4 regions of the Pseudomonas sp. S2_H01 genome follow, and region 4 is predicted to be linked to each of the others. Evidence: predicted binding sites of a transcription regulator. Region 4 holds the regulator's gene; each other region holds the start of a gene.
The links. The regulator FliA, encoded in region 4, starts transcription of late flagellar genes. The targets are predictions, from matches to a motif close to CTAAAGTTTNNNNNNNNNNNGCCGNTAA.

Region 1 (7,616 bases), 1.5 Mb from region 4:
GTCTGTTCCACTTCCCGCGCGGCGGCGATCTGATCGACTCACCGGGGATTCGCGAATTCGGCCTTGGCCACGTGAGCCGCGCCGACGTCGAAGCGGGCTTCATCGAATTCAACGACCTGCTCGGCCGATGCCGCTTCCGCGACTGCAAACATGACCGCGAACCGGGTTGTGCGTTGCTCCAGGGCCTTGAAGACGGCCGCGTGCAGCAGCAACGGATGAACAGCTACCGGTCGATCATTGCGAGCTTGACGGGTAACAGTTACTGATCGCCACCACATAGTAGGAGCGCGCTTGCCCGCGATGGCGTTCGCATATCCAACATTGATGGTGCCTGACGCACCTCAATCGCGGGCAAGCGCGCTCCTACAGGAGGATGGCTCGTAGGCGGTGATACCTTCAATATCGCCACCGCCGGCAAGCCTGGCAGCGACAGCTGGATGTTCAGAGAAAAAAACGCCGCGATGATCGCGGCGTTTTTGTGTGCGAGGGTTATCGCCGAAGTGCGGCCATCGCGAATGAATTCCTCCCATATGAAAAATGCATGCCTGCTGTGGGAGATTCATTCGCGAGAGGCCCGCCCGGACGACCACGATCTAACCGTCAGTTCTTGGTCTCATCGATCTTCAGTTGCCCTTGATCGAAGATGTTCAGCTTCTGTCGGATCTCGTGGGGCTGGGCAGAGGCGCTGGGACAGCGACATTGAGCACTTCGGAAGCGTCCTACTTCCCCTTCTGAAATTTCTTATTTCTGAACGCAACGACGGGTGAGTAAATCCTGCGCACCGCCTTTTCTTCAACTGATGGCATTTCATGCCGGTGTATTTCTTCGACTCGGTAACCTAAGCCGAGGACCGGGTCTCGGTTGGAGCAAGTCTTAACGCTACGCCCGAAGCATCAAGGATGCCTATCATGCCCGGAAAACCCGCAGCCCGTGTTACAGACCCCACCGAGTGTTCACTCCCAGGTCATGGCACCAGCCCTATAACTTCAGGTTCAAGCAATGTTTTCTTTGACGGTCTACCTGCCGCTCGTGAGGGTGATACCACGGAGTGCGGTGGAAGATTAATCAATGGACTCTCCAGTTCTGTTCTGATTAATGGGAAACCTGCTGCCATCGTAGGTTCGGTGGCGAGCCACGGTAATGTGATCATCGGAGGGTCGGGGACCGTAATTATCGGGAACACATATACACCTGCCCCTTTCGAGCCGCCATCTCCACCCGTCATTCCCGGCACGTTCAATCGGCTCTTTGCGTTCAAGACAACCAGCGGAAAACTGGTGGAAGGGCTCCCGTATAAAGTCATCTCGGAGAGCGGAATTGAAGAGGCTGGCACGGTGACCCATGGCAGGGCGAAATGCTTTTCGACGCGCCAGAAACCGGAAATTGTCACCATCTTTCTAGCGTCGGAGTAGCCCATGGAGACGATCATTGAGATCTCCGGCGTGCCCTACACTTTCGTCACAGAGAACGGCGACACTCGCTTGCGCCTCGATAGCCAGACTACAGCCAGCGAAGACACAGCTATCGAAACGTTGGTTATCCCAGAGATATGGGTGATCACTCGCTCAAATGGCGTTCCATTGTTTGCTCTCGAACCGGTTCTCTGCGATAGGCCTTTTCGCATAATGACGGCAAACCAACTGTATGGAGAGAAGATTCAGTGGTTTGAACCATTGGCGGACGATTACCGAAAAATTCTATGGACAAACCCCATCAACAGCATTGAAGGTTCAGCAGCACATGACGCATTCAAGCATCATACGTGGCAATCGATCATTGAGTTCGCCATCATTGACCGTGGGGCATTGATGTATTACGCCGGACTTCCTGGAGACTGGAAAAATCAAACGTCTGGTGGCGATGGATATTTGTTATGCCTGGTGGAGGGTGAACCCTACTGGACCGATGGATTAGGTCAGATTCCGTTTGCCGTAGACACATTCCGATTGCAGTGGCAAAGGACAGACAGTACCGACATGGCCATTAGAAAAACCGGAGAGGTTGGACTTGCCTGGGCGACGGGCAGATTGGAAAAAGAACAAGGCAGTCAAAACGTTTACGATAACTTTATTATCATCAGAGCTGCATTATGGGCCTCAAAAAACTTCATTAGAGAATTCTCAACTTCTGAAATATATGGTGGACTGAGGGGATTGAGCAGCAAACAGAAAGTTGACACCTTTTATCAACCGACCTCACCGCTCCACCTTAAAAGCTGGATAACGGAAGACAGTCTCGAAAAGTATAAAGCTTGGACACCGTAATGTTGAGATATCTAGCAGGCGTCGCGATCTATCTTCTGGTCGCCCTAGCCTCCGTAAAGATCCATGACTATAGTGTCGATCTTTATCAAACGTACTTTGGCGAAATCACAGCGAAGGATGCGGTATCCGGGGGTGCCAAGCACCTAGCCGCGTACGTATTGATCGTTATGAATATCTTAATGTTTTCGCTACCTAGGCTGTATGCCAAACTATTAGCCATGGCGGTGATGACAGCACTTTTGCTTTGGATTCTGCTCCCCCACTACCCCATTCGAGCCTTGGGATATAGCTGCTTTAACGCAGGTATCAGCGTTTTTGCTCTCGCCGCCCGCGCAGGGGTTGACCGGTTGTTTTTTCGGTATGGGACCTCGGCAAGTTCGAACGAATGAACAGCTACCGCTCGATCATTGCGAGCTTGACGGGTAGCAGTTACTGATCGCCACCACATAGTAGGAGCGCGCTTGCCCGCGATGGCGTTCGCATATTCAACATTGATGGTGCCTGACACACCTCAATCGCGGGCAAGCGCGCTCCTACGGGAGGGTGGCTCGTAGGTGGCGATACCTTCAATATCGCCACCGCCGGCAAGCCTGACAGCGACAGCTGGACGTTCAGAGACAAAAAAACGCCGCGATGATCGCGGCGTTTTTGTGTGCGAGGGTTATCGCCGAAGTGCGGCCATCGCGAATGAATTCCTCCCATATGAAAAATGCATGCCTGCTGTGGGAGATTCATTCGCGAGAGGCCCGCCCGGACGACCACGATCTAACCGTCAGTTCTTGGTCTCATCGATCTTCAGTTGCCCTTGATCGAAGATGTTCAGCTTCTGTCGGATCTCGTGGGGCTGGGCATAAGCCTGGGGATCGACCGCTGGTGCGGCGGTCGATGCGCCTGGCTTGCCGCCCGGCGCAGTTGGCGAGGTCGGAGCCGGGGCAGCGTCGGTCTTGGGCGCCTCGCCAGCGTTCTGATCGCCTTCGATGCGCGCCTGAGCCTTTTTGGTCAGCACGACGATGTCGATACGGCGGTTGATCGGGTTTTCAGGGTGTTCCTTGTCGTACAGCGAAGACGAGGCATAACCCACGACACGAGCAACCTGCGGATCGGGATACCCACCGGCAATCAGCGCCCGGCGAGCGGCGTTGGCGCGGCTGGCCGACAGCTCCCAGTTACCGAATCCGTTGTTGCCTACATACGGTGTCGCGTCGGTATGACCGCTGATGCTGACTTTGTTCGGCACGGCCTTGATGGTGTCAGCCATGGCCAGCAGGATGTCTTCGAAATAAGGCTTCAGACGCGCGCTTCCGATGTCGAACATTGGGCGGTTCTCGGCGTCCATGATCTGAATACGCAGGCCGTCCTGAGTGATCTCGAACAGGATCTGGTCCTTGAACTTGGCCAGTTGCGGGTTCTCGTTGATCTTGGTCTGAAGCTCCTGCAACAGCATTTCCAGGCGCTCCTGCTCGACCTGCTCGGCGGCGGCATCCTGCTTGTCGGCATCGACAGGCACTTTGTCCGGCGCAGGCGTGCTCTTCACTTCAGGGTTGAGCGTCTGGTCAGGCGACATCTCGGGCGAACCGCCGAGGTCGATCACGTAAGGCGAGCCACTGTCGGAGAAACCGACCGGGTCCTTGAAGTAACCGGCGATGGCGATCAATTGTTCGGGCGTGGCCGAGGACATCAGCCACAGCACCAGGAAGAACGCCATCATTGCCGTCGCGAAGTCGGCAAAAGCGATTTTCCAGGCGCCGCCGTGGTGCCCTCCGCCAAAGCGCTTGACGCGCTTGACTATGATTGGCTGATTATTTTCCATGGATCAACGACCGCGGACAGCTTGTTCCAGCTCGCTGAAGCTGGGGCGGTGCGCCGGATACAGAACCTTGCGACCGAACTCGACCGCCAGTGAAGGCGGCACGCCCGAAGCCGACGCCACGAGGGAGGCCTTGATAGCTTCGAACACGTTCATTTCTTCCTTGGCGTCGTGCGCCAGGGAGGTGGCCAGCGGGCCGAAGAAACCGTACGCCGCGAGAATACCGAAGAAGGTACCCACGAGCGCTGCACCGACGTGCATACCGATTGCAGCCTTGTCGCCGGAGCCCAGGGAGGCCATGGTCACCACGATACCGAGTACTGCCGCGACGATACCGAAACCGGGCATACCGTCTGCCACGCCGGTCACCGCGTGGGACGGGTGCTCCAGCTCTTCCTTCATGCTCAACAGTTCCATGTCGAACAGGCCTTCGAGCTCGTGAGGGGCCATGTTGCCGGACGACATGATGCGCAAGTAGTCGCAAATGAAGGCGATCATCCTGGTGTCTTTGAGGATGCTCGGGTACTTGGCGAAGATCGGGCTGTTCTCCGGCTCTTCGATATCGCCTTCAATCGCCATCATGCCTTCACGACGGCTCTTGTTGAGGATCTCGTAGATCAGGCCCAGCACCTCAAGGTAGAAGGCGTGGGTGAAACGCGAGCTGAACATCTTCAAGGATTTCTTGATGACGTGCATGGTCATGTAGCCCGGGTTCGCCTGCAAAAATGCGCCGAACGCAGCACCGCCGATGATCAGGACCTCGAAAGGCTGGATCAACGCAGCGATCTGACCGTGGGAAAGTACGTAGCCGCCGAGGACGCTCGCGAAAACGACGATGATGCCGATAATTTTTGCCATAGATAAAAAATACTTACTGAGTCGGGTTCATGGTCATTGTGCGAGAAGCGTTCAAAACTCTTGTTCTACTTATCGGCATGAGTGCGCCAGACTATAGTCAAATCACGTGAAAAACCTGTCTGGCGTCTGGCTCGGGCATACCCGCTCGAAGGCCAGCATGATGCCATCATTCGACGCCGATCAAAACCTCCCAGCCGTATGGGCCTTGTGAATGCAATCAGATAAAGCCTCATCGCTCCCCGTTCCGCAGACACTCGACACCTGGGTCAAACAACTGGACAGCATTGCTTTGCCTGTCCCGGCGATCGCGCATGCGAAGGTCAACGCAGCGCTGAATGACAGCCGCCGCTCGCTTCGGGACATCGCCGAATTGATGCAAGACAGCCCTGCGCTGGTGCTGAGCGTGCTGCGCGAGGCCAATGTCCACGGCAGCGGCCTGGCTGAGCCGGCCGAAAGCCTTGAGGTCGCACTGAACCGACTGGGACTGGCCAGAACGGCCACCCTGCTCACTCGTCTGCCCAGCGTCGAATTACAGGACATCCCTGTCGCACTGCGCCAGCTTCAAATGATCAGCCAGCACGCCACGCAACAGGCTCATGGCTTGTTCGCCAACCAGTTGGCGCGCCTCTGGCAGGACATTCACCTGGGCAGCCTGCTGTTTCTCGCGCCGTTGTGGCCGATGGCGCTGGCCCACCCCAAGCTGCTGGAAGAGTGGGAGCTGCGGGTCATTCATAAAGGAGAGTCGGCGCGGACTGTCGAGAAGTCTTTGTTTGGCGTTCGGTTGCTGTGCCTGTGCCAGGCGCTGGCCGAGCACTGGCGGCTGCCGATCTGGGTGACGCAGGGCTATCAGTTGCTGATCCACGAACAGCGCAACCTGGTGAACGTGTTGCGCATCGCTCACGAAAACGAAGACCCCCTCAAACAGCAACAGAGCCTGGATGCCGACTTGCCGTTGCAGCGCTGGCTCAATCAGCCTGCCAACACCATCCTGCTGGCCAACGGTCTGGCGTTATCGGCACAACAGGCCTGGGACACGCCGCACAACCTGCGCTGGCAATTGCTGACGAGCCTGTACCGGCAACAACCCTTGATGGAGCTGCAGCAGCAGGTGCACCAGAACGCCGCCGCCAGTGCTCGGCAACATGCCGCACCGGGCGTCTGGCATCCGGCCGAAGCCTTGCTCTGGCCATGGGACGCGCGGCGCGTGCATAAAGGATTGCTACCGGCGCCGCCCCCTTCCGCCGAGGCCTTGCAGGTCTGGCGTAAGCACTGCGGCGACCTGCTCAGGGAGCCCAGCGCGTTCACCAACGCGATGCACCTGACCACCTGCGCACGGGATGCCTTGCTGGCGTCCGGGATGCAGCGCGCACTGCTGCTGATGATCGACCGCAAAAGCGACAGCTTGCGCGTGCACCAGATCGCGGGTGTGGATAAATCCGCAGCGGCCCTGATGATTCCTTATAAAGACAGCACCGTGCTGCAGCGATTACTCGCCCAAGCCACGCAATTGCGCCTGACACCTGCCAACAACGCTCAATTCTCGGCGCTGCTGCCACCTCAACTGCGCAACCTGTTCACGGGGGAAAACCTGCTGATTCGCTCACTGGCGAGCAATGGCCGCGTGGTGATGCTGATCGTTGCCGACCAGGGCGGCGGTCCGTTCTCGGAAGTCACGGTCCAGGCCTTTGGTAAAACAGGACAGTGCATCGAGAAAGCGCTGACGACCTTTAGCCATCGCAATGCCTGACGGCTGAGCTACAATTCGCCTCTTTTTCGTGATCTGGAGACCCACATGTCTGCCTTCTCAAGCTTGCCGCTGGTGATCGAGCCCGCAGAACTGCAGGCACGCCTCGGCGCTTCAGACCTGATCCTGGTGGATCTGACCAGCGCACCTCGTTATGAGGCCGGTCACATCCCGGGCGCACGGTTCGTTGACCCCAAGCGTACACAACTGGGTCAACCTCCTGCTCCCGGCCTGCTGCCGACGAAGACACAGCTGGAAGCCCTGTTCGGTGAGCTGGGCCACAACCCTGATGCGGTCTACGTGGTCTACGACGACGAAGGCGGCGGTTGGGCGGGCCGCTTCATCTGGCTACTGGACGTAATCGGGCATTCGAAATATCACTATCTGGACGGCGGCCTGCTGTCCTGGCAAGCCGAAGGCCTGCCATTGTCCACTGACGTGCCGGCACCGGTTGGCGGTCCTGTCCCGCTGACGCTCCATGACGAACCCACCGCCACCCGTGAATACCTGCAAAGCCGCCTGGGCGCCGCTGATCTGGCGATCTGGGATGCGCGCGGTCCAACGGAGTATTCAGGGGAGAAAGTGGTAGCCGCCAAAGGTGGACACATTCCCGGCGCCGTCAACTTTGAATGGACCGCGGGCATGGATCCGGGGCGCCATCTGCGCATCCGCAAAGACATGCCACAGATTCTGGAAAGCCTGGGCATCACGCCGGACAAAGAAGTCATCACCCATTGCCAGACCCACCACCGTTCCGGCTTCACCTATCTGGTGGCCAAGGCCCTGGGTTACCCGCGAGTCAAAGGTTATGCCGGCTCGTGGGGCGAATGGGGCAACCACCCGGACACACCGATCGAGAAATAACCGGGCGCCCCTGCTGCCCGCACTGGCTTCACCTGTCAAAAGCCCTTTTTGAAACGTTTTAGGAATCTTGATGAAACAG
Region 2 (7,616 bases), 780 kb from region 4:
CGGGCCCCATTGGTAGGGCGTGCCGTAAGTCTGCTTGTTGACGGTGTACCACGGGCCGTCTTTCAGGCGCGGGTCGAGGGTTTTCCAGTTGGGAATCAGGTCGGTGTTGATTGGCTGAACACGCTTGCCGGCCACCAGACGCAGCGACGCATCCCCCGATGCCGTCACCAGGTCATAACCGCCCTTGGTCATCAGGCTGACCATCTCGTCAGAGGTCGCCGCCGTCTTGACGTTGACCTTGCACCCGGTCTCCTGTTCGAAGCCGGTGACCCAGTCATAGGCCTTGTCGCTTTCGCCCCGTTCGATGTAGCCCGGCCACGCCACGATATCCAGCTGGCCTTCGCCGTTGCCGACAGCCTTGAGCGTTTCAGCCGCCTGCAAGGTGCCGCTGGCGAACAACGCGGTGATCACAGCGCTCAGGAGCGCGGTCTTTTGCACTGACATGGGGGTTCCCTCTTTTTCAAATTATGGTCGGGGCAGTTTTGAACGGTGACTCGGTGCGGCGTGCTTGTTTCAAGCTCTTATTAGCGTAGCGGTGTTAGTTGTAGCCGATGTGGCATCTGCTGTTCACGGCAGATCGCTGCCGTGGCGGGCCATGATGTGTCTGACAACGCTGTAGTCCTGAAGCGAATCGCTCGACAGGTCTTTCCCGTAGCCCGAACGTTTCAGGCCGCCATGGGGCATTTCGCTGACCAGCATGAAATGGCTGTTGATCCAGGTGCAGCCGTACTGCAAACGCGCGGCGACTTGCATGGCCTTGTCGAGGTTTTGCGTCCAGATCGACGAGGCCAGGCCGTATTCCGAGTCGTTGGCCCATTCCACGGCCTGGGACAATTCGTCGAAGCGGGTGACGGTTACCACCGGGCCGAACACTTCTCGCTGGACGATCTCATCGCCTTGCTTGCACCCGGCGAGCAAGGTCGGCTGATAAAAGAAGCCAGGGCCTGAGTGCACCGCGGCGCCAGTGATGCGTTCGATATGGGGCTGGCTCAGCGCACGCTCAACGAAGCTGGCGACCCGATCACGCTGACGCACACTGATCAGCGGGCCGATCTCGTTGTCGGCATCGCGCTTGCCGGCGAATCGCAGGCTGCTGACCGCAGCACCCAGCTCGGCGACCAATTTGTCGTGAATACCGGCCTGAGCGTAGATGCGACACGCGGCCGTGCAGTCCTGGCCGGCGTTGTAATAGCCGTAGGTGCGCACACCCTCGACGACCGCCGCAATGTCGGCATCGTTGCAGACGATCACCGGCGCCTTGCCGCCCAGTTCGAGGTGCGTTCGTTTCAGGGTTTTGGCCGCAGCCTGGAGGATTTTCTGGCCGGTGACGATATCGCCGGTCAGCGAGACCATGCGCACTTTCGGGTGGCTGACCAGGTGACTGCCGACCCCTTCACCGCCGCCGCAGAGAATGTTGATCACACCGTTGGGCAGCAGGCGGGCGAAAACCGGCGCCAACGCCAATATGGACAGTGGTGTGTGTTCCGAGGGTTTGAACACCAGCGTATTGCCCGCCGCCAGCGCCGGAGCGATCTTCCAGGCAGCCATCATGATCGGGTAGTTCCACGGCGCAATCGATGCAACGACGCCAATCGGGTCGCGGCGGACCATGCTGGTGTAGCCCGGTACGTATTCGCCGGACAATTGGCCGGTCTGGCAACGGACGGCGCCGGCGAAGAAGCGGAACACGTCGACAGCGGCGGTCAGGTCATCTTGACGCGCAAGGTGCAGGGGTTTGCCGCAGTTCAGCGATTCCAGTTGCGCCAGATGGTCAGCGTTTTTTTCGATGGCATCGGCAATGCTCAACAGAATATTCGAGCGTTGTTGTGGCGTGGTGCGCGACCAGCCGGTGAAAGCGCGGTTGGCCGCCAGAATGGCAGTCTCGACCTGCTCGGTGCTGGCTTCGGCAATGTGGGTCAATACCTCGCCGGTGGCGGGGTTAAGGATCGGTTCGACAAACCCCTGACCCGCGACCAGTTCACCGTCGATCAGCAAAGAGGTGAACAGTTGAGCGGTTGTGGTGTGTGGGGTTGCTGCGCCAGCCATTGTTCGAGCTTCCTTGTGTCGATGCTTTGTTATTTATGGCGCGTAGCCAACGTGTCGCCGTTGTCGGGCGCAGCGCTGGATAACTGTGGGAGCGAATGTATTCGCGATAGATGCACACGGCGACCTGTCTCTACCGGCTGTACGGGCGTCTCGCGAATAAATTCGCTCCCACAGATCCGGCGCTGCGGCGCTCCGCAAAATCCGGAAACAACTCAGTTCCCAAGCCTCAGAGCCTAGTGCGGCTTCCAGGGCTCGACAAATTCTAAATACTGAATGCAGCGTTCGATTAAATAGATGGCCTGCGCCCTGGATGCGGTTGCTCGCGGGCCACGCTGAGAAATGGGTCGACCAACGAGGGACGCGCAGTGCCCCGCCGCCACGCAAGGCCGACGTCCAGGGTCTGGGTCAGGTCCGCGATCGGGCGTGCTTCGATGATGTCGCCCTCCAGCGACCACGGGCGATAGGTCATGTCCGGCTGGATCGACACGCCCAGGCCGGCGGCCACCAGGCTGCGGACCGCCTCGGTCGAGGCCGTGCGCAGCGTGACCTTGGGTTGCAGCCCGGCGCGTGACCAGACGCGCTGGGCATTGGTGCCCATTTCATCGACGTTGAGCTGGATCAGCGGCTCACGCGCGACGTCGGCCAGGTTGATGCTGTCGTGCTCCAGCAACGGGTGTTGCGCCGGCAGCCACAGGCGGTGGGGTGAGTGAGTCAGGACCTCGGTCTGCAGTGCGTGGCGATCTTCCAGGTTCGACAGAATCAATACCCCGACGTCGATTTCGCCGCTGACCAGCAGATGTTCGATATAAGGCCGCTCATCCTCCATCACGCGGATGTCCACGTTGGGGTACGCGCGCTGAAAACGGGTCAGCAGGTCTGCGAGGTAGTAACCGGCGACCAGGCTCGTCACGCCGATGATCAACTGCCCGGCCACCTGATCGGCGCCTTGCTGCAGGCTGCGCTTGGCGTTTTCGACGGTGGCAAGAATCAGGTGGGCCTGACGCAGGAACTGGTGGCCTTGGTGGGTCAGGGTCATGCCCTTGGCGTGACGGCTGAACAGGCTGACCCCGATCTCTTCTTCCAGTTGCTGAATGGCCAGGGTCAGCGTCGATTGAGAGATGAACACCGCTTGGGCGGCCGCCGAGATCGATCCGGTTTCCGCGACCGCAATGAAGTGACGGATCTGGCGTAGCGTCATCATGAGGGCACCGGCTCGCTTGGCTTTTTAGAATTGAACGACTGTATATCGTTTTTCCTGAGGGGCCGCCAGCGACGTCTATGGAGGCGGCAACATTCAGAAGCACACCTGAAAGCCCGGTTTGCCGACTTCGTCTTACCCTGCGAGTCGAATGATTTCTTCCGTTTTCAGGAGCTTTCTTATGAACACCCGTGGCTTGCTCGATCAATTGTTGAAATCCGGCCAGGACCTGCTGAAGAACGCCTCAGGCGGGCCGGCGCCCTCCGGTTCTCACGGTAAAAGCGTGCAGGGGAAGGGCGCGCAAGGCGGCCTCAACGATTTGCTGGGCAAAGTAGGCGGCGGCAACCTTGGCGGGTTTCTTTCGGGCGCGGGAGGCGGCGCGCTGGCAGCCGGGGCAATGGGATTGCTGCTGGGCAACAAAAGCGCGCGCAAGATCGGAGGCAAGGCGCTGACCTACGGCGGTCTGGCCGCGTTAGGCGTCCTGGCGTACAAGGCCTATGGCAACTGGCAGGCCAATCAAGGTCAAGGCGCCTCGCAACAGATCGAGCTGCAGACCGTTGACCGGGTGCCTCCTGCACAGGTCGAGCAACACAGCGAGGCCATCCTGCGAGCGCTGGTGGCGGCGGCCAAGGCCGACGGGCACGTCGATGCAAACGAACGACAGTTGATCGAAGGCGAATTTACTCGCCTGACTGGCGACAGTGATTTGCAGCAATGGCTGCACGTCGAGCTGAACAAGCCGCTGGACCCGACCGACGTCGCCCGTTCCGCGCGCACCCCGGAAATCGCCGCCGAGATGTACCTGGCCAGCGTGATGATGGTCGATGAAGAGCACTTCATGGAGCGCGCGTATCTGGATGAACTCGCCAAGCAGTTGAAGATTGAGCCAGGGCTCAAGCAGGAACTGGAAAACCAGGTGCGGCAATCTCAGCAGTAACAGACACCCGATTCCCTGTAGGAGACGTCGGAGGTTACGACGGCAGCGAACGAATGGCTTCAGTGGTAGATGGGTTGCCTGACACTACGCTTTCGCTGCCGTCGTAACCTCCGACGTCTCCTACAGGTTCGAAGGTGATTCAGTGCTCCCGATAACGCCTGGGCGCCTGCCATCAAGCAATCCTCCCACATGCCGATAGCGTGTCAGATATTTCTGATATATCTGTGCGTTATCGCGTTATCTATGTCGGAAACAGCCCGGTTAATTGGTAAGGCACTAGGCTATACTCCGCTCGCTTCGGGCCGTCTGTGGTCCGCTTCTTGAACCCGGTATCTGCCGGTGTTGAACTCTTGAGGGCTGACTGTGAAGAACTGGACGTTGCGTCAACGTATTTTGGCGAGCTTTGCGGTAATCATCACCATCATGCTGTTGATGGTCGTTGTGGCGTTCAATCGGCTGTGGGTCATTGAAAACAGCGGCGATGAAGTTCGACTGGATGCGCTGCCTGGCGTCTATTACAGCGGCACTGTGCGAGGCGCTTGGGCGGAAAGTTACGTGCGCACCCAACAGTTGCTGGTCGAGGGCACTGGGCGCAGCCTCAGCAGTACTGAAGAAGATGAATACAAAGATTTCGAAGACCGTCTGCAAACGCAAATTGCGAACTATCAGAAGAGCATTTTTGAAGAAGACGATCGCAGTGACTTTGCCCATTTCCTGCAATTGCGCGAGCGTTATGGGTTGGTGCTCAATAGCGTTCTTGCCGCCTATCAAAGTGACAACTTCCCGCTGGCGCAACGTATTTTCGCCGAGCAACTGACGCCGGTGTGGTCTGAAGGTCGCAAGGTGCTCAATACGTTGGGCGCCAAGAACAAGCTCAACGCTGATCGGTCGTCCGACAATATTCAGGCCGCTGTTTCCAGTGCAAAGATCACCCTGGGGATTTCGCTGATCGTTGCCGTGCTGGTGGCAGCCGGTTGCGGCTTGCTGCTGATGCGCGCGATTCTGGCGCCGATGAACCGCATCGTGCGGATTCTCGACACCATGCGCACGGGTGATCTGAGCAGCCGTCTGAAGCTGGACCGCAACGATGAGTTCGGTTCCGTGCAGACCGGTTTCAACGACATGGTCACCGAACTGGCCGCACTGGTGTCCCAGGCGCAGCGCTCGTCCGTGCAGGTCACCACGTCGGTCACCGAAATTGCGGCCACCTCCAAACAGCAGCAGGCGACCGCCACGGAAACCGCCGCGACCACCACCGAGATCGGTGCAACCTCCCGTGAAATCGCCGCCACGTCGCGCGATTTGGTCCGGACCATGACAGAAGTCACCTCCGCTGCGGACCAGGCCTCGATTCTTGCCGGTTCCGGACAGCAAGGGCTGGCGCGCATGGAAGACACCATGCATTCGGTGATGGGCGCGGCCGACCTGGTCAACTCCAAGCTGGCGATCCTCAATGAGAAAGCCGGCAACATCAATCAGGTGGTGGTGACCATCGTCAAGGTGGCCGACCAGACCAACCTGCTGTCCCTCAACGCCGCCATCGAAGCCGAGAAAGCCGGCGAGTACGGCCGTGGTTTTTCCGTGGTCGCGACCGAAGTGCGACGTCTTGCCGACCAGACCGCCGTGGCGACCTACGACATCGAACAGATGGTGCGTGAGATCCAGTCGGCGGTGTCGGCGGGCGTCATGGGCATGGACAAATTCTCCGAAGAAGTGCGGCGGGGGATGTTCGAAGTGACGCAGGTCGGCGAGCAGCTTTCGCAGATCATCCACCAGGTGCAGGCGCTGGCGCCCCGGGTGTTGATGGTCAACGAAGGCATGCAGGCGCAAGCCACCGGTGCCGAGCAGATCAATCAGGCCCTGGTGCAGCTGGGCGATGCCAGCAGCCAGACCGTGGAGTCCCTGCGCCAGGCCAGTTTCGCCATCGACGAGCTGAGCCAGGTCGCGGTGGGACTGCGCAGCGGCGTTTCGCGCTTCAAGGTCTGAGTCGGGACCATGATCGAGCATTCAGCCAAGCGCAGCACGGTCGTGTTGCCGAAGAACAAGCTGTTCCTGTTGTTTCGCATCGGGACGGAACGGTATGCGCTGGAAGCGACGGAAGTCGCCGAAGTGCTGCCTCGGCTGGTGCTTAAACCCATTGCTCAGGCGCCGCATTGGGTGGCGGGGGTGTTTGCTCATCGTGGTGCGGTGGTGCCGGTCATCGACCTGAGCGCTTTGACCTTCGGTGAACCTGCCCAGTCACGCACCAGCACTCGTCTGGTGCTGGTGAACTACCGCGTCAGCGCCGAGCGCGCGCCGCAGTGGCTGGGGCTGATTCTTGAGCAGGCCACCGAAACCCTGCGCTGCGCCCCGGATGAGTTCAAAGCGTACGGCCTGGACAACCGGCAGGCGCCGTACCTTGGCCCGGTGCGTGAAGACGCCCTGGGTTTACTGCAGTGGATTCGCGTGCAGGATTTGCTGACCGATGCTGTGCGTGAATTGCTGTTTCCGGCCCAGCCGTTGAGCCTTGAATCGTTCGAGGCGACGTCATGAGCGAAGACGCGCGTTTCTTCGCGTTCCTCAAGCACCGCATCGGGCTGGACGTGGCGTCCGTTGGCGAGGCCATCATCGAACGCGCGGTGCGCCAGCGCTGCACGAGCGCTAGGGCCGTGGACCATGACGCCTACTGGCAACTGCTGCAGAGCTCGGCAGAAGAACAGCAAGCGCTGATCGAAGCGGTGATCGTGCCCGAAACCTGGTTTTTCCGTTACCCGGAGTCTTTCGGCACGCTGGGCAAGCTGGCCGCTGCGCGTCTGGCGCAGCTCAACGGCGTGCGACCGCTGCGCATCCTCAGCCTGCCCTGCTCGACGGGTGAAGAGCCTTACTCGATTGCCATGGCGTTGTTCGATGCCGGTCTGCAACCGCAGCAGTTCAAGGTCGAGGCGGTGGACATCAGCCCGCTGTCCTTGCAGCGCGCGCGCCAGGGCGTATACGGCAAAAACTCGTTTCGCGGCTCTGACCTCGGTTTTCGCGAGCGTTACTTCAGTCAGGTCAATGAGGGCTATCGCGTCGAGGATCGGGTTCGCGAGCGCGTCAGTTTTCAAGCCGGGAACCTGCTTGATCCGACCTTGCTCGTCGCGCAGTCGGCCTACGATTTTGTGTTCTGTCGCAACCTGCTGATCTATTTCGACGTCGACACCCAGAAGCGTGGCTTCGAGGCGCTCAAGCGCATGACGCGCGATGACGGCGTGTTGTTCATCGGACCTGCTGAGGGCAGCCTGCTCGGTCGCATGGGGATGGCGTCGATCGGCATCGCCCAGTCGTTCGCCTTTCGCCATCGTGCCGACCCGCTGCCCGATCCGCTCACTGTGGTGACCGCGACGCCGGTCGCTCCGCCGCTGCCCGTTGAATCGTCACGTCTGGTCAAGCCGATACCGCCGACCACTGCGCGGATCA
Region 3 (7,616 bases), 2.0 Mb from region 4:
TCCTTCTCCAGCGTATTTTTCAGCGCTTCGATCAGGAACCACACGTTGCCCATGCGGTAATCGGCGGCTTTGTCGCTGGAACTGTTCTGACGAATCCAGTTCTCGTAATCGATGTCCATGACCATGCTGCGCAGGGCCGCGATCGGGTCCTGTGTCGCGCACTGCTGACGCACGCCGTCCATCCAGTGCTTGAAGCGCTTGAGGCGGTCGGTGAACCGACTGTCCAGATGCTCGCCCAAGCCGATTTCGTCGGTGGCCGCGTACATCGACACCTTGCGTTCGGTGGCGTAATTGCCGAGTTTTTCCAGCGTAGTCGAGCCGATCTCCCGGCGCGGCACGTTGATCACCCGCAGAAAGGCGTTGTCGTCATCCGGGTTCACCAGCAGGCGGAAGTAGGCCATCAGGTCTTTCACTTCCTGGCGGCCGAAGAAACTGTTCCCGCCGGACAACCGATAAGGAATCTGGTGGTGCTGAAGCTTCAGCTCGATCAGCTTGGCCTGATAGTTACCGCGATACAGGATCGCGAAGTCGCTGTACGGCCGGTCGGTACGCAGGTGCAGGCTGAGGATCTCCACGGCCACGCGCTCGGCTTCGGCGTCCTCGTTCTTGCAGCGAATCACCCGGACCTCATCGCCGTGGCCCATCTCGCTCCACAACTGCTTCTCGAACGCGTGCGGGTTGTTGGCGATCAGCACGTTGGCGCAGCGCAGGATACGGCTGGTGGAACGGTAGTTCTGCTCCAGCATCACCACTTTCAGCGAAGGGTAGTCATCCTTGAGCAGCATCAGGTTTTCTGGCCGCGCACCACGCCAGGCGTAGATCGACTGGTCGTCGTCGCCTACCACGGTGAACTGGCAACGCGTGCCGATGAGCATTTTCACCAGCAGGTACTGGCTGGCGTTGGTGTCCTGGTATTCGTCCACCAGCAGGTAGCGGACCTTGTGCTGCCACTTTTCCAGAATGTCGGCGTGCTCTTCGAACAGCTTCACCGGCAGCAGGATCAAGTCGTCGAAGTCCACCGCGTTATACGCCTTGAGCGTGCGCTGGTAGTGGGTGTAGACGATGGCGGCGGTCTGTTCCTTCGGGTTTCGGGCGTTTTCCAGGGCCTGAGCCGGCAGAATCAGGTCGTTCTTCCAGGCGCCAATCATGTTCTTGATCTCGTCGACGCCGTCGTCGCCCGAGTATTCCTTCTGCATGATGTCGGTCATCAGGGCCTTGACGTCGGTCTCGTCGAAAATCGAGAAACCGGGTTTGTAGCCCAGCCGTACATGCTCCTTGCGAATGATGTTCAGCCCCAGATTGTGGAACGTCGAGACCGTCAGGCCGCGCCCTTCGCCGCTGCGCAGCAGGGTACCGACCCGCTCCTTCATCTCCCGCGCCGCCTTGTTGGTAAAGGTCATGGCGACGATGTACTGCGCGCGAATGCCGCAGTTCTGAATAAGGTGGGCAATCTTGCGTGTGATCACGCTGGTCTTGCCGGAGCCAGCACCGGCGAGCACCAAAAGAGGGCCGCCGACGTAGTTCACGGCTTCTTGTTGCCGGGGATTGAGTCGGGACATGAGGAAATAGAGGGATCGTTTGAAAAATGGGCGGGCATTTTAACAGGGTCGACGGATTGTGGAGCGACCGTCCGACACTGTGATGCGCCACGCTATCTATATTTCCCCGTTTTGTTACATTTGCGCATCACGCGGATGAGTGTCGCGTTTGATGGCCCTCATTTGAGTGGGCATCAATGTCTTTGGATTGGTTGGGGAACTAGCTTGGCTACGCCTGTCGAACCCTTGCGTTTGCTGCTTCTGGCGGATTCGCCGGAATGGTCAGCGTTATTACGCGAGTGCCTGGCGCCCCTCGGGGATGCCGTGTTTCTCGACTGTGCGTCGAGCTGGGACGCTATTGGCGATGCCGCCGATCCCTCGCACGCGTTCATTCTCTTCACCACGCCCGCGCTGCAACCGACGGCGGGGCAGTGCAGCTGGCCAACGGTGCTGCTGTTCGACGCCGAGCCTGACGTGGAGCCGGTGGGCGTCGCTGACTGGCTGGTGCGCGAATGCCTCACCCCTCAAAGCGTGCGCCGTTGCCTGCGTCACGTGCGCGAGCGCGGTCTGCTGGAAAACACCCTGCAACGCCTGGCCGAACAGGATCCGCTGACCGGCATTGCCAACCGCCAGGGTTTTCAGACCTTGCTGGCGGCTCGCCTGGTCGAATTCGACGGACGCGGGTTGGCGCTGGGGCATCTGGATCTGGATAACTTTCGCCGTGCCAACGATGCACTTGGCCATCAAGCGGGTGATCGGCTGATCCTTCAGGTTGTCGCGCGGTTGAAAAGTCAGCTTGAGGCGTGCGATCAACTTGCACGCTTGGGCAGCGACGAGTTCGCCCTGCTGATCGACACGCGCCGCGCGCCGGAGCGGGCGGAATGGATGGCCGAACGCATCACCGAGGCCTTGTCCGAGCCGTATTGGGTCGACGGCGAAAGCCTACTGATCGGTTGCAGCCTGGGCATTGCTCACGCCCGTGCCGACGCGGGCGCCGATCCCTTGATGTGGCATGCCCACATTGCCATGCAGCAGGCAAAAAGCACGCAGGGCTGCACCTTTCATGTTTTCAACGAACGCATCAACCGCAATGCCCGTAGCCTCGCGGACCTGGAAAGCGAACTACGCCGGGCGCTGCGTCGCGACGAGCTGGAACTGCATTACCAGCCGCGACTGTGCCTGAACAGCGGAAAGATCCTGGGGCTGGAGGCGCTGGTGCGTTGGCGTCATGCCGAACGTGGGTTACTGCCGCCCAGCGAGTTCGTGCCGCTGGCCGAGCAAAGCGGACTGATTGTGCCGCTGGGATACTGGGTGATTTCCCGGGCGTTACGTGACATGCAGACGCTGCGCGAGAAAGGCCTGCCGCCGCTGCACATGGCGATCAATTTGTCGTTCCGGCAGTTTCAGGACAATCAGTTGCTGACGACCCTGAGCCGTTTGATCGAGGATCGCGGCGTGGACGCGCAGTGGCTGGAATTCGAACTCACCGAAACTGCCGTCATGCGGCGCAGTGATTTGGTCAAACAGACCATGGACGCGCTGGGCCGACTGGGCGTGCGGTTTTCATTGGATGACTTCGGTACCGGGTTCTCGTCGTTCGTGCACCTGAACAGCCTGCCAATCACCTTGCTGAAGATCGACAAGAGCTTTGTCGGCGAGATGGAACAGCGCGAAGAGAACCGCAAGCTGGTTCACGCCATGATCAACCTGGCGCACAACCTGAGCCTGGAAGTCGTCGCCGAGGGCGTTGAAACCCCGGAACAACTGGCGTTGCTGCGCAGCTTCAATTGCGATCAAGCGCAGGGCTATCTGATCAGCCATCCGTTGGCGTTGCCGGAGCTGCTGGATTATCTGATGTTCGATGAAGGCAAAGGGCGGTTGACGCAGGGCGTTTGATTCCGCGCGTTTCATGTAGGAGCGCGGCTTGTCCCGCGATCTGGCGCGAAGCGGCAGTCATGTCATCCGCCTCGGTGTGTCAGGGATAGCGCATCAGCCGGGTTTGCTGCCGGTTCCCGGCAGATCGCGGGACAAGCCTCGCTCCTACCATTGCTCTGTATCAACCCATCACCACAACGCCTGTCGCCTCTTTGCGCAGCAGCTTCGTGGTCTTGCGCTCGAAAGCGTAGGTGAGGGCAACCGCCGAGCACAGCAGGCCCAGCGCCAGGCCCCACCACACGCCCACCGCGCCTTGATGAGCCAGAAAGCCGAAGCCCCAGGCCAACGGTGCCCCCACGACCCAATAGCTCGCCAGACCGATCAGGAAGGTGGTCTTGGCGTCCTTGAACCCTCGAATCGCCCCCATCGCAATGGTCTGCGTGCCGTCGAGAATTTCAAACCAGGCGGCAATCGCCAGCAGCTTCACCGCCAATTCCACCACGCCCTGGTATTTCGGATCGTTGACGTCCACGAACAGGCCGATGACCGCGTGCGGCGCGACCCAGAACAGGATGCCGAACAACAACATCAGCAGGCCGCCGAAGCCGATGCCCATCCGTCCCGCCGTGCGGGCCAGCAACACGTTGCCCGCCCCGTAATGCAAGCCGATACGCATCGTCACCGCGTAGGAAATGCCCACCGGGATCATGAAAGCCATAGACACCGATTGCAGCGCGATCTGGTGCGCCGCCATTTCCGTGCTGCCCATTGCGCCCATGCAGAACGCCGCGAAGGTGAACAGACCGACTTCCACGGCGTACGTCCCGCCGATGGGCAGACCCAGACGCCATAGCTCTTTGAGGCAACTGCGCGACAGGTTCATCAGGTCTTTGTGAATCGGATACGCCGCGTACGCCTTGTGATAGCGAATGTGCAGCCACAGGGCCAGCGCCATTGTGTTGGTCACGACGGCGGTCACCAGTCCGATTCCCAGCAGGCCCCAGTGCGGCAGACCGTACAGGCCGTGAATGAACGCGTAGTTGAGCCCGAAATTCATCACGACGCCGACCAGGCTGATGACCATCACCGGCGTTGCACGGCCCAGTGCGCTGGTGAACCCGCGCAGCGCCATGAAGCTCAGCAGGCCGGGCAGGGCGAGCGGCAGGGTGATCAGAAACTGGCTGGCCATGTGCACGTTGGCTTCGTCCTGGCCGAAATTCAGCAGGATCGGCTCAAGGTTCCACAGAATAAGGGCTGCGATCAGCGCCATGCCCCACGCCAGCCAAAGCCCGGCTTGGGTCAGACGCGTTGCGCCGGCGTCGTCGTTTGCCCCTTTTCGAATGGCGACCAACGTGCCAACCGCCGCCATGACGCCGACGCAGAAAAACGACACGAAGTTGTAACTGGCAGCACCCAACCCGCCACCGGCCAGGGACTCGGGACCGAGTTTGCCCATCATCACGGTGTCGGTGAAGACCATCAGCATGTGCGCCATCTGGGATGCGATCAGCGGCCCGGCCAGGCGCAGGATGATCCACAGTTCTTTGAAGGCGTGCTGTTGCATAGGCGAGCGCTCGGAGGTGGAGGCATTGATGAGCGCTTCATTGTGGTGATTCGTGCACCAATGCACAAAGGGATAAATCCGATCATTGGCATGAGTAAAACTCATCCTGGCTCATTTCCGGTACAGTGCCATGAGTCGCCTTCACGTACAGAGGAACGTGTCCAATGCCTCGTAGTCTCCCGCCCCTGTATGCGCTGCGCGCATTTGAAGCTGCTGCGCGGCATGCCTCTTTCACCCGCGCCGCTGAGGAGCTTTCGATCACCCAAAGCGCGGTGAGTCGGCACATCCGAACGCTTGAGGAGCACTTCGCCTGTCGTCTGTTTCGCCGAAACGGTCGCAACCTACAGTTGACGGAGGCCGCGCGTGAACTGTTGCCGGGCGTGCGCGAAGGTTTCTCTGCACTGGAGCGGGCCTGCAGCGCGTTGATGGCCGAAGAAGGGATTCTGCGCATGAAGGCACCGTCCACGCTGACCATGCGCTGGTTGTTGGCGCGGCTCAGTCGCTTTCGTCATTTGCAGGTCGGCAATGAGGTGCAACTGACCAGCGCCTGGATGGACATCGACAATGTCGACTTCACCCAGGAACCGTTCGACTGCGCGGTGTTGTTGAGCCGCGGTCATTTCCCGCCGGACTGGGAAGCGACCTACCTGTTCCCCGAGCTGTTGATTCCCGTCGGATCGCCCAGCCTGCTCGATGATTCGCCTTGGGATGTCGAGCGACTGGCCAGCGCGGAGCTGCTGCATCCCACCCCGGACCGGCGCGACTGGCGGAGCTGGCTAGAGCGCATGGGATTGTCGGATCAGGTCTCGCTCAAGGGCGGGCAAGTGTTTGACACGCTGGAACTGGGGATGATCGCGGCGGCGCGCGGCTACGGGGTGTCCATGGGTGATCTGCTGATGGTGGCCGAGGACGTGATTCAAGGGCGACTGAGCCTGCCCTGGCGTACGGCGGTGGTCAGTGGCGAGAACTATTACCTTGTCTGGCCGAAAACCCGGCCGGGCGGCGAGCGCTTGCGCCGGCTCAGCGACTTTCTACAGGGCGAAGTGCAGGCGATGGAGTTGCCCGAAGTGACCATCCTGGAGTGACGTGCTTGCCGCACCCGCTTTTCGCGGGTGGTGGCGTTTAGGCCTGGTAAAGCCCCACCGCTGAAAAATTGAAACAACTTGTAACCAGGCCCTTCGTCCTAAGACCGGGTGTAGGACTCAAGTATTCTTCATGTCAGCCGAATGTGTAATTGCATACCGGTTTGTTCCAATCGGTTCATCGATGTCCTCTATTAGATAATGTCCGAATGGTTTTCCTGAGATCAGGACGATCCAGTCGTTCGGCAAGGAGTCTTCATGTCTCAGCCCCGTGCCCGTATTGCCTCGCAACTCGGTATTGCCCTGGCCGTCATCCTGGCCGTTGTCATCAGCGGCAGTACCCTGTTCGCCCTTCGTTCTCTGGATTCGGCGAACCTGGCCATCCGTGAGGAACATATGGGCAGCGAAGCGCGCTTGCTGGCTGACCAGTTGAACACCTTCCACAGCACCTTGCGCGACAGCACTCAACGTTTGAGTGGGCTGTTTGAGAAGCGCTTCAATGGCCTCACGCTGCAAGCGGATCAGCAGATCGCTGTCGCGGGCGTGCAGACCCCGACGTTGCTCCTCAATGGCAACGCCCTGAACAATGACTTCGCCGAAGTGGATGATTTCAAGAAGATGACCGCAGGCGTGGCGACCGTGTTCGTGCGCAGTGGCGACGACTTCATCCGGATCAGCACATCGCTGAGCAAGCAGGATGGTTCGCGCGCCATCGGCACGACGCTGGACCACAAGCATCCCGCCTACGAGCGACTGCTGGCCGGGCAGGAGTATGTCGGTCGCGCCTTGCTGTTCGATCGTTTGTACATGACCCAATACAGTCCGGTCCGTGACGCCGGTGGCAAGGTCATCGCAGTGTTGTTCGTGGGATTCGATTACACCGACGCGCAAAAGGCTCAGTTCGATAACCTCAAGAGTTTCCGGATCGGCAAGACCGGTTCGCTGGCGCTCCTTGACGAGCAGAACAAATGGCTTGTCCCGCCTGCGGGCGTGAAGGATCTGGATCAGGCGAGCAAAACCTTGACCGGCTTCGTTAAAGAACCCGGCAAAGGTCGCTTCTGGCAGGACGCGGGCAACGATTTCTACACCGTCGCGGAGCCATTTTCAGGCGGCCCGTGGTCGATTCTGGCGATCATGCCCAAGGACGAAATCAGCGCCGTGACCTGGAGCGTGGGTACGCAATTGGCGATCGGCAGCCTGCTGGCGATGTTGATCGCCGTCAGTGCAGCGATCTGGCTGCTGCGCAGCAAGCTTCAACCGCTGTCGGATCTGGTGACTCAAGCTGAGGCATTGGGTGCCGGCGATCTGAGCGCCCGCCTGAATGTCACCCGGCACGACGAGATCGGCCAGTTGGCGGCCAGCTTCAACAAGATGGGGCAAGCGCTGGAAACCATGGTGTCGCACATTCGCACCGCCGCGCAGGAGGTCAGCGGCCGGGCGCATGCGTTGTCCGGCCTGTCCGGTGGCGCTTACGAGGGCATGGAGCAACAGTCGGGCGAAATCACCAGCATGGCCGGGGCAGTCGAAGAGTTCAGCGCAACAGCACTGACCATCGCC
Region 4 (7,616 bases):
AGCGATCCGGCCCTGCGTCTGCAACTCGAAAGTCTGGCAGGTCGTGGCATCAAGGCGCGTAACTACCTGGTGCTGGCGACAACCAGCCAGAAGCAGGTGCTGACAGCGGCCTATCACAGTTACAAACGTTGCGGCCTGGCCGGGTGCATCCTGACCAAGCTGGACGAAACCGCAAGTCTCGGCGAAGTGCTGAGCCTGGCGGTGACTCACGAGTTGCCCGTGGCCTACCTGACGGATGGTCCACGGATACCGGATGATCTGCATCTCCCACGTCGGCACCAGCTCGTGAGCAGGGCTGTCAGCGTGCAGATGCAGGAGGAGCCTAGCGAGGAAGCGATGGCGGATATGTTTGCGGATCTTTATCACAGCACCGGCAAGCGCGCGGGCTAGGGTAAGGAAAATGACATTGGAAAATACCTGCATCGATGGTCTGCCAAGCATTGTTCACACAGTGAACGTGCAGCCCGAAATGTGGCTTAGGTCTAAGCAAGACAAGGTAAAAAATTAACATGGGCAGCATGCATCCCGTTCAGGTTATCGCGGTGACCGGTGGCAAAGGTGGCGTAGGCAAGACCAACGTGTCAGTGAACCTCTCGCTGGCCCTGGCCGAGCTGGGACGTCGCGTCATGTTGCTGGACGCCGATCTGGGTCTGGCCAATGTCGACGTATTGTTGGGATTGACCCCGAAACGCACCCTTGCCGATGTCATCGAAGGGCGCTGCGAGCTGCGCGATGTCCTGTTGCAGGGCCCCGGCGGCGTGCGCATCGTGCCGGCGGCGTCGGGCACCCAGAGCATGGTTCACCTGACGCCCGCGCAACACGCAGGCCTGATTCAGGCGTTCAGCGATATCGGCGACAACCTGGATGTGCTGGTGATCGACACCGCTGCCGGGATTGGCGAATCTGTGGTCAGCTTCGTGCGCGCCGCGCAGGAAGTCCTGCTGGTGGTCTGCGACGAGCCGACCTCGATCACTGACGCCTACGCGCTGATCAAGCTGCTTAACCGCGACTACGGCATGAACCGCTTCCGCGTGCTGGCCAACATGGCTCAGAGCCCGCAGGAAGGGCGCAACCTGTTCGCCAAGCTGACCAAGGTGACCGACCGCTTCCTCGACGTGGCGCTGCAGTATGTGGGCGCCGTGCCTTACGACGAGTGCGTGCGCAAGGCTGTGCAGAAGCAACGCGCGGTTTACGAGGCGTTTCCACGTTCCAAATGCGCGCTGGCGTTCAAGGCCATCGCGCAGAAGGTCGATACCTGGCCACTGCCGGCGAACCCGCGTGGCCACCTTGAATTTTTCGTTGAACGTCTGGTTCATCAGACCAGCGCAGGGCCAGTGTCATGACACCGAGCGGGTATCGCATGTACAGCAAATCTTCCAAAGATTCCCAGTATGAGCTGATCGAGCGTTATGCCCCTCTGGTCAAGCGCATCGCTTACCACCTGCTGGCGCGTCTGCCGGCGAGTGTGCAGGTCGAAGACCTGATCCAGGCGGGCATGATCGGTCTGCTTGAGGTATCGACCAAGTACGACTCCACCAAGGGTGCGAGTTTCGAGACCTACGCGGGTATCCGTATCCGCGGCGCGATGCTCGATGAAGTGCGCAAGGGTGACTGGGCACCGCGCTCGGTTCACCGCAATACGCGCATGGTCAGCGACGCAATTCGTGCAATTGAAGCAAAAACCGGCCGTGACGCTAAAGATCACGAGGTTGCTGCCGAACTTCAATTGAGTCTCGACGATTACTACGGGATTTTGAACGACACCTTGGGCAGTCGCCTGTTCAGCTTCGACGACCTGTTGCAGGACGGCGAGCATGAAGGGCTGCACGAGGACGGCGCGAGCCAGTCGCTCGAACCGTCGCGCGATCTGGAAGACGAGCGTTTCCAGAGCGCATTGGCGGACGCCATTGCCAACCTGCCCGAGCGTGAACGCCTGGTGCTGGCGCTGTACTACGACGAAGAGCTGAACCTCAAGGAAATCGGTGAGGTCCTGGGGGTCAGCGAGTCGCGCGTCAGTCAGCTGCACAGTCAGTGCGCTGCGCGGTTGCGGGGTCGGTTGGGCGAGTGGCGCGCGCGTTGACTCATCGAACGCAGGCCGTGGTGTCTGCGTGATGCATGTAAGGCCGGCTGTGCAATAACCGTTGTGTGGGTGAGAAGGGAGACAAGGCAGGAGCCGGTCGGATCAGGTCTTTCAGAGTCCGGTTCCGCTGTGCTCGTCCGTTGTCGATTCGCAAACCCCCTTAATTGTTTTCGCAGACTGGTCATTGGGTTGTGCCGGTATTGATTGAACGCGCGTCCAGGTGCTGGACGCGTTAAAGACTGCTTGGAGGTCGAATTGGACAAGAACATGAAAATCCTCATCGTTGATGACTTCTCAACGATGCGGCGGATCATAAAAAACCTGTTGCGTGACCTTGGGTTCACCAACACGGCCGAAGCAGATGACGGTACCACCGCATTGCCGATGCTGCAGAGCGGGGCTTTTGACTTCCTGGTGACTGACTGGAACATGCCTGGCATGTCCGGCATCGACTTGCTGCGTCAGGTGCGTGCCGATGAACGCCTGCGCCATCTGCCGGTGTTGATGGTGACTGCCGAAGCCAAGCGCGAGCAGATCATCGAGGCTGCTCAGGCCGGCGTGAACGGCTACGTGGTGAAGCCATTCACTGCACAAGTGCTCAAAGAAAAGATCGAGAAGATATTCGAGCGCGTCAATAGCTGATGTCCGCTGCGAGGGCGCTATGGATTCCAAAGATTCGACAATGGGTGACTTCGAGTCGACCCTGAAGAAACACGCACAGGAACTCGTCGCCAGCCTTGAAAAAGGCAAGTTCGGCGACGCCGTGCAACTTATCCATGAGCTTAATCAGACCCGGGATCGCGGCCTGTATCAGGAAGTTGGCAAGCTCACGCGTGAACTGCACAGTGCGATCGTCAATTTCCAGATTGACCCGCACATGCCGCAAGCCGAAGAAGTGTCCCAGATCACCGATGCCACCGAGCGCCTCTCGTATGTCGTCAGGCTCACGGAAGGTGCGGCCAACCGCACCATGGATCTGGTGGAGCAAAGCACGCCTTTGATGAACGGCCTCAGTGCCGACGCGAAGGCGTTGAGTGCCGACTGGGGGCGTTTCATGCGTCGCGAGATCGGCGCTGAAGAGTTTCGTGACCTGGCCCGCCGCGTCGATGGTTTTCTGACGCGCAGCGAGAAGGAAACCCACGAGGTCGCCAGCCACTTGAACGACATTCTGCTGGCTCAGGATTATCAGGACCTGACCGGTCAGGTGATCAAGCGCGTCACGCAGTTGGTGACGGAAGTGGAGAGCAATTTGCTCAAGCTGGTGCTGATGGCCAGCCAGGTCGACCGCTTTGCCGGGATCGAGCACGATCAGGAAGTGTTCCGTAAGCAAAAAGAAGAAGAAAAACTTCATTCCAAGGGTGAAGGTCCGCAGATTCATGCCGATAAACGTGAAGACGTCGTATCCGGTCAGGATGATGTAGACGATCTGCTATCCAGCCTTGGCTTCTAACTTCTAGATCCCAGGTTCTATGTGAAAGTGGTTGTGGTGCTGCGCGCGAATGCTTCGACGAAGGTAATGCGCGCCGCCCCTCGATGCAGCCTCTGGATCGGTTTGACGGTTAATTTTAGGAGCACCCCCAATGAGCTTCGGCGCCGATGAAGAAATCCTTCAGGATTTTCTGGTAGAGGCCGGCGAGATTCTGGAGCAGCTGTCTGAGCAGTTGGTCGAGCTGGAAAGCCGACCTGACGATGCGGACCTGCTCAATGCAATTTTTCGCGGTTTTCACACTGTAAAAGGGGGCGCCGGCTTCCTCCAGCTCAACGAGCTGGTTGAATGCTGTCACATCGCCGAAAACGTGTTCGACATCCTGCGCAAAGGTGAGCGCCGGGTCGACGCGGAGCTCATGGACGTCGTACTCGAAGCACTGGACACCGTTAACAGCATGTTCGGTCAGGTCCGCGAACGGTCGGACATCACACCGGCCACGCCTGAGTTGCTTGCCGCGCTGTCGCGTCTGGCAGAACCTGCGTCGGCTGACGAAGCCGCGGCCGCACCTGCTCCTGAGGTCGAAGCGGTTGCCGAAGCGCCGTCCGACGACATCACCGATCAGGAATTCGAACAACTGCTGGATTCGCTGAACGCGGTCAAGGCCCAAGCAGCCGGTGCTACGGTGTCGGCGGCAGCGCCTGCCGCTGCGGTATCGACGCCTGCTCCAGCGGCGGACGCGGCCAGCGACGAAATCACCGATGCTGAATTCGAATCACTGCTCGATCAGTTGCACGGTAAAGGCCAGTTTGCGGCCGACGCCGTGGCTCCTGCGGCGGCTGCCGCACCCGCTGCGCCACCTGCCAGCGACGAAATCACCGATGACGAATTCGAGGCGTTGCTGGACCAGTTGCATGGCAAGGGCTCGTTTTCGGCCGACGCCAGTACTGCTCCTGCTCCTGCTGCTGCTCCAGTGGCGCCTGCTGCTGCGACCGACGCCAAGGCCGCTGCGTCGGATGAAATCACGGACAACGAATTTGAAGACCTGCTGGATCAACTGCACGGCAAGGGCAAGTTCGAGCCTGCGGTAGCGGCGTCTGCGGCCACCGCGACTGCGCCAGCCAAGAAAGCCGAGCCTGCTAAAGCGGAACCACCGAAGGCCGAGCCAGCCAAGGCGGCTGCTGCTTCTGCTGCACCTGCCAAGGCTGCTCCGGCGCCTGCAGCTGCACCTGCGGCAGCACGTGCACCGGCGCCGGTCGCCGAAAAAGCACCGACCGAAGCCGAAACCACCGTGCGCGTCGACACCGCACGGCTGGACGAAATCATGAACATGGTCGGCGAACTGGTGCTGGTGCGTAACCGCCTGGTGCGCTTGGGCGCCAACAGTTCCGACGAAGCCATGTCCAAGGCCGTGTCCAACCTGGACGTGGTCACCGCTGACCTGCAGACCGCGGTGATGAAAACCCGCATGCAGCCGATCAAGAAAGTGTTCGGTCGCTTCCCGCGACTGGTTCGCGATCTGGCGCGTCAGTTGAAGAAAGAAATCAACCTTGAACTGGTGGGTGAAGAAACCGACCTGGACAAGAACCTGGTCGAGGCGCTGGCCGACCCGTTGGTGCACTTGGTGCGCAACGCGGTGGACCACGGCATCGAATCGCCGGAAGAACGTGAAGCATCGGGCAAGGCCCGGGGCGGTCGCGTGGTGCTCTCGGCGGAACAGGAAGGCGACCACATCCTGCTGTCGATTTCCGATGACGGCAAAGGCATGGACCCTGCGGTACTGCGCGCAATCGCGGTCAAGCGTGGGGTCATGGACAAGGATGCGGCGGACCGTCTGAGCGACACCGACTGCTACAACCTGATCTTCGCGCCGGGCTTCTCGACCAAGACCGAGATTTCCGATGTGTCGGGCCGTGGCGTGGGCATGGACGTGGTGAAAACCAAGATTGCCCAGCTCAACGGCTCGATCAACATCTACTCGACCAAGGGCCAGGGTTCGAAGATCGTCATCAAAGTGCCGTTGACGCTGGCGATCATGCCAACCCTGATGGTGATGCTGGGCAACCAGGCGTTCGCCTTCCCGCTGGTCAACGTCAACGAGATCTTCCACCTCGACCTGTCGACCACCAACGTCGTCGATGGCCAGGAAGTGGTGATCGTGCGCGACAAGGCACTGCCGCTGTTCTACCTCAAGCGCTGGCTGGTGAGTTCGGCCGCGCATGAAGAACAACGCGAAGGCCACGTGGTGATTCTCTCGGTCGGCACTCAGCGCATCGGCTTCGTCGTCGATCAGCTCGTGGGGCAGGAAGAAGTGGTCATCAAACCGCTGGGCAAGATGTTGCAAGGTACGCCAGGCATGTCGGGCGCCACCATCACCGGTGACGGCCGCATCGCCCTGATCCTCGACGTACCGAGCATGCTCAAGCGTTACGCCGCACGGCGTATTTGAACTCGGCGATGCGATGAACTGTGTGGGAGCGAATTCATTCGCGAAAGATGTCTCAGGCGACGTGGCTGTGTCGTTTGAGCTGGCCAGTCGCGAATGAATTCGCTCCCACAGGTTTTTTATCCACCGTGGTAATTCCGGTGGGGCAGATGTTGACGAAGCGGGCTGTGCAACTGGCCGGTTTTGTCCAATGGAGTGTTTATGGCAGTCAAGGTTCTGGTGGTAGACGACTCCGGCTTTTTTCGCCGGCGAGTCTCGGAAATTCTTTCCTCTGACACAACGATTCAAGTGGTCGGCACCGCCACCAACGGCAAGGAAGCGATCGAGCAGGCCCTGGCCCTCAAGCCCGATGTGATCACCATGGACTACGAAATGCCGATGATGGACGGCATTACTGCCGTTCGCCACATCATGCAGCGCTGTCCGACGCCGGTTCTGATGTTCTCCTCGCTGACGCACGAAGGCGCCCGCGTCACCCTGGACGCGCTGGATGCGGGTGCGGTGGATTTCCTGCCGAAGAACTTCGAAGACATCTCCCGTAATCCCGACAAGGTCAAGCAGATGCTGTGCGAGAAGGTGCACAGCATTTCTCGCAGCAACCGTCGCTCCACCGGTTTTGGTGCGGCAGCCGTTGCCGCGCCTGCTGCCCCGGCCCCGGGCGCGTTGCGCAGCCAGGCCCCGACGGCAGGGACGGCGCGTACTGCACCGGCTCGTCCTCTGGCCGGGACGTCCAGTCACGCTGCGCCCGCTCATCATGCGTCGGCGCCTGCCACGCACCACTCGCCGGCGCCCAAGCGCAAGGCCTACAAGCTGGTCGCCATCGGCACCTCGACGGGTGGCCCGGTTGCGCTGCAGCGCGTGCTGACTCAGCTGCCCGCCAATTTTCCGGCTCCGATCGTGCTGATTCAACACATGCCTGCGGCGTTCACCAAGGCCTTCGCCGAGCGCCTCGACAAGCTGTGCCGCATCAGCGTCAAGGAAGCCGAAGACGGCGACATTCTGCGTCCGGGCCTCGCGCTGCTGGCCCCTGGCGGCAAGCAGATGATGGTCGACGGCCGTGGCGCGGTGAAGATCCTCCCGGGGGATGAGCGGCTCAACTACAAGCCGTGCGTCGATATCACCTTTGGGTCGGCGGCCAAATCCTACGGCGACAAAGTGCTCGCGGTCGTACTGACCGGCATGGGCGCGGACGGTCGTGAAGGCGCACGTCTGCTCAAGCAGGGCGGCAGTCATATCTGGGCGCAGGACGAATCCAGCTGCGTGATTTACGGCATGCCGATGGCCATCGTCAAAGCCGATTTGGCGGACGCCGTTTACAGCCTGGACGATATCGGGCGTCATCTGGTCGAGGCGTGTCTGTAATGGATGTTTTGACACTTATCGGGATCATTCTGGCGTTCGTCGCCATCATCGGCGGCAACTTCCTGGAAGGCGGTCACCTGGGCGCCTTGCTCAACGGGCCTGCCGCGCTGATCGTGCTGGGCGGCACCCTTGCGGCCTGCCTGTTGCAGACGCCGATGAGCGCGTTCAAACGCGCGATTCAGATCTTCGTCTGGATTCTGTTTCCGCCGCGCATCGACCTGGCAGGCGGCATCGACCGTGTCGTGTCCTGGAGCCTGACTGCGCGCAAGGAAGGCCTGTTGGGCCTTGAGTCCGTGGCCGAT

Region 1: a site for FliA is predicted at 4,999-5,026, ahead of motA (flagellar motor stator protein MotA). Genes of this name have one in related genera too.
Region 2: a site for FliA is predicted at 4,353-4,380, ahead of AB4N84_RS04710 (methyl-accepting chemotaxis protein). Genes of this name have one in related genera too.
Region 3: a site for FliA is predicted at 6,179-6,206, ahead of AB4N84_RS10140 (methyl-accepting chemotaxis protein). Genes of this name have one in related genera too.

What each region holds. Positions count from the first base shown of each region.
Region 1 covers NZ_CP162756.1:1,746,799-1,754,414, forward strand. The annotation lists gene rsgA (small ribosomal subunit biogenesis GTPase RsgA) at 1-266, shown strand, start outside; gene AB4N84_RS07745 (PAAR domain-containing protein) at 909-1,412, shown strand; gene AB4N84_RS07750 (hypothetical protein) at 1,416-2,264, shown strand; gene motB (flagellar motor protein MotB) at 3,037-4,074, opposite strand; gene motA (flagellar motor stator protein MotA) at 4,078-4,929, opposite strand; gene AB4N84_RS07765 (HDOD domain-containing protein) at 5,141-6,676, shown strand; gene rhdA (thiosulfate sulfurtransferase) at 6,722-7,537, shown strand; gene asd (archaetidylserine decarboxylase) at 7,602-7,616, shown strand, end outside.
Region 2 covers NZ_CP162756.1:1,049,552-1,057,167, reverse strand. The annotation lists gene ydcS (putative ABC transporter substrate-binding protein YdcS) at 1-444, opposite strand, end outside; gene AB4N84_RS04725 (gamma-aminobutyraldehyde dehydrogenase) at 568-2,046, opposite strand; gene AB4N84_RS04720 (LysR family transcriptional regulator) at 2,333-3,247, opposite strand; gene AB4N84_RS04715 (tellurite resistance TerB family protein) at 3,426-4,181, shown strand; gene AB4N84_RS04710 (methyl-accepting chemotaxis protein) at 4,545-6,167, shown strand; gene AB4N84_RS04705 (chemotaxis protein CheW) at 6,177-6,713, shown strand; gene AB4N84_RS04700 (CheR family methyltransferase) at 6,710-7,616, shown strand, end outside.
Region 3 covers NZ_CP162756.1:2,288,394-2,296,009, reverse strand. The annotation lists gene rep (DNA helicase Rep) at 1-1,559, opposite strand, end outside; gene AB4N84_RS10155 (putative bifunctional diguanylate cyclase/phosphodiesterase) at 1,764-3,434, shown strand; gene AB4N84_RS10150 (NorM family multidrug efflux MATE transporter) at 3,595-4,977, opposite strand; gene AB4N84_RS10145 (LysR substrate-binding domain-containing protein) at 5,142-6,062, shown strand; gene AB4N84_RS10140 (methyl-accepting chemotaxis protein) at 6,318-7,616, shown strand, end outside.
Region 4 covers NZ_CP162756.1:272,259-279,874, reverse strand. The annotation lists gene flhF (flagellar biosynthesis protein FlhF) at 1-390, shown strand, start outside; gene fleN (flagellar synthesis regulator FleN) at 510-1,343, shown strand; gene fliA (RNA polymerase sigma factor FliA) at 1,340-2,080, shown strand; gene AB4N84_RS01305 (chemotaxis response regulator CheY) at 2,348-2,722, shown strand; gene AB4N84_RS01300 (protein phosphatase CheZ) at 2,742-3,530, shown strand; gene AB4N84_RS01295 (chemotaxis protein CheA) at 3,661-5,955, shown strand; gene AB4N84_RS01290 (protein-glutamate methylesterase/protein-glutamine glutaminase) at 6,154-7,314, shown strand; gene AB4N84_RS01285 (flagellar motor protein) at 7,314-7,616, shown strand, end outside.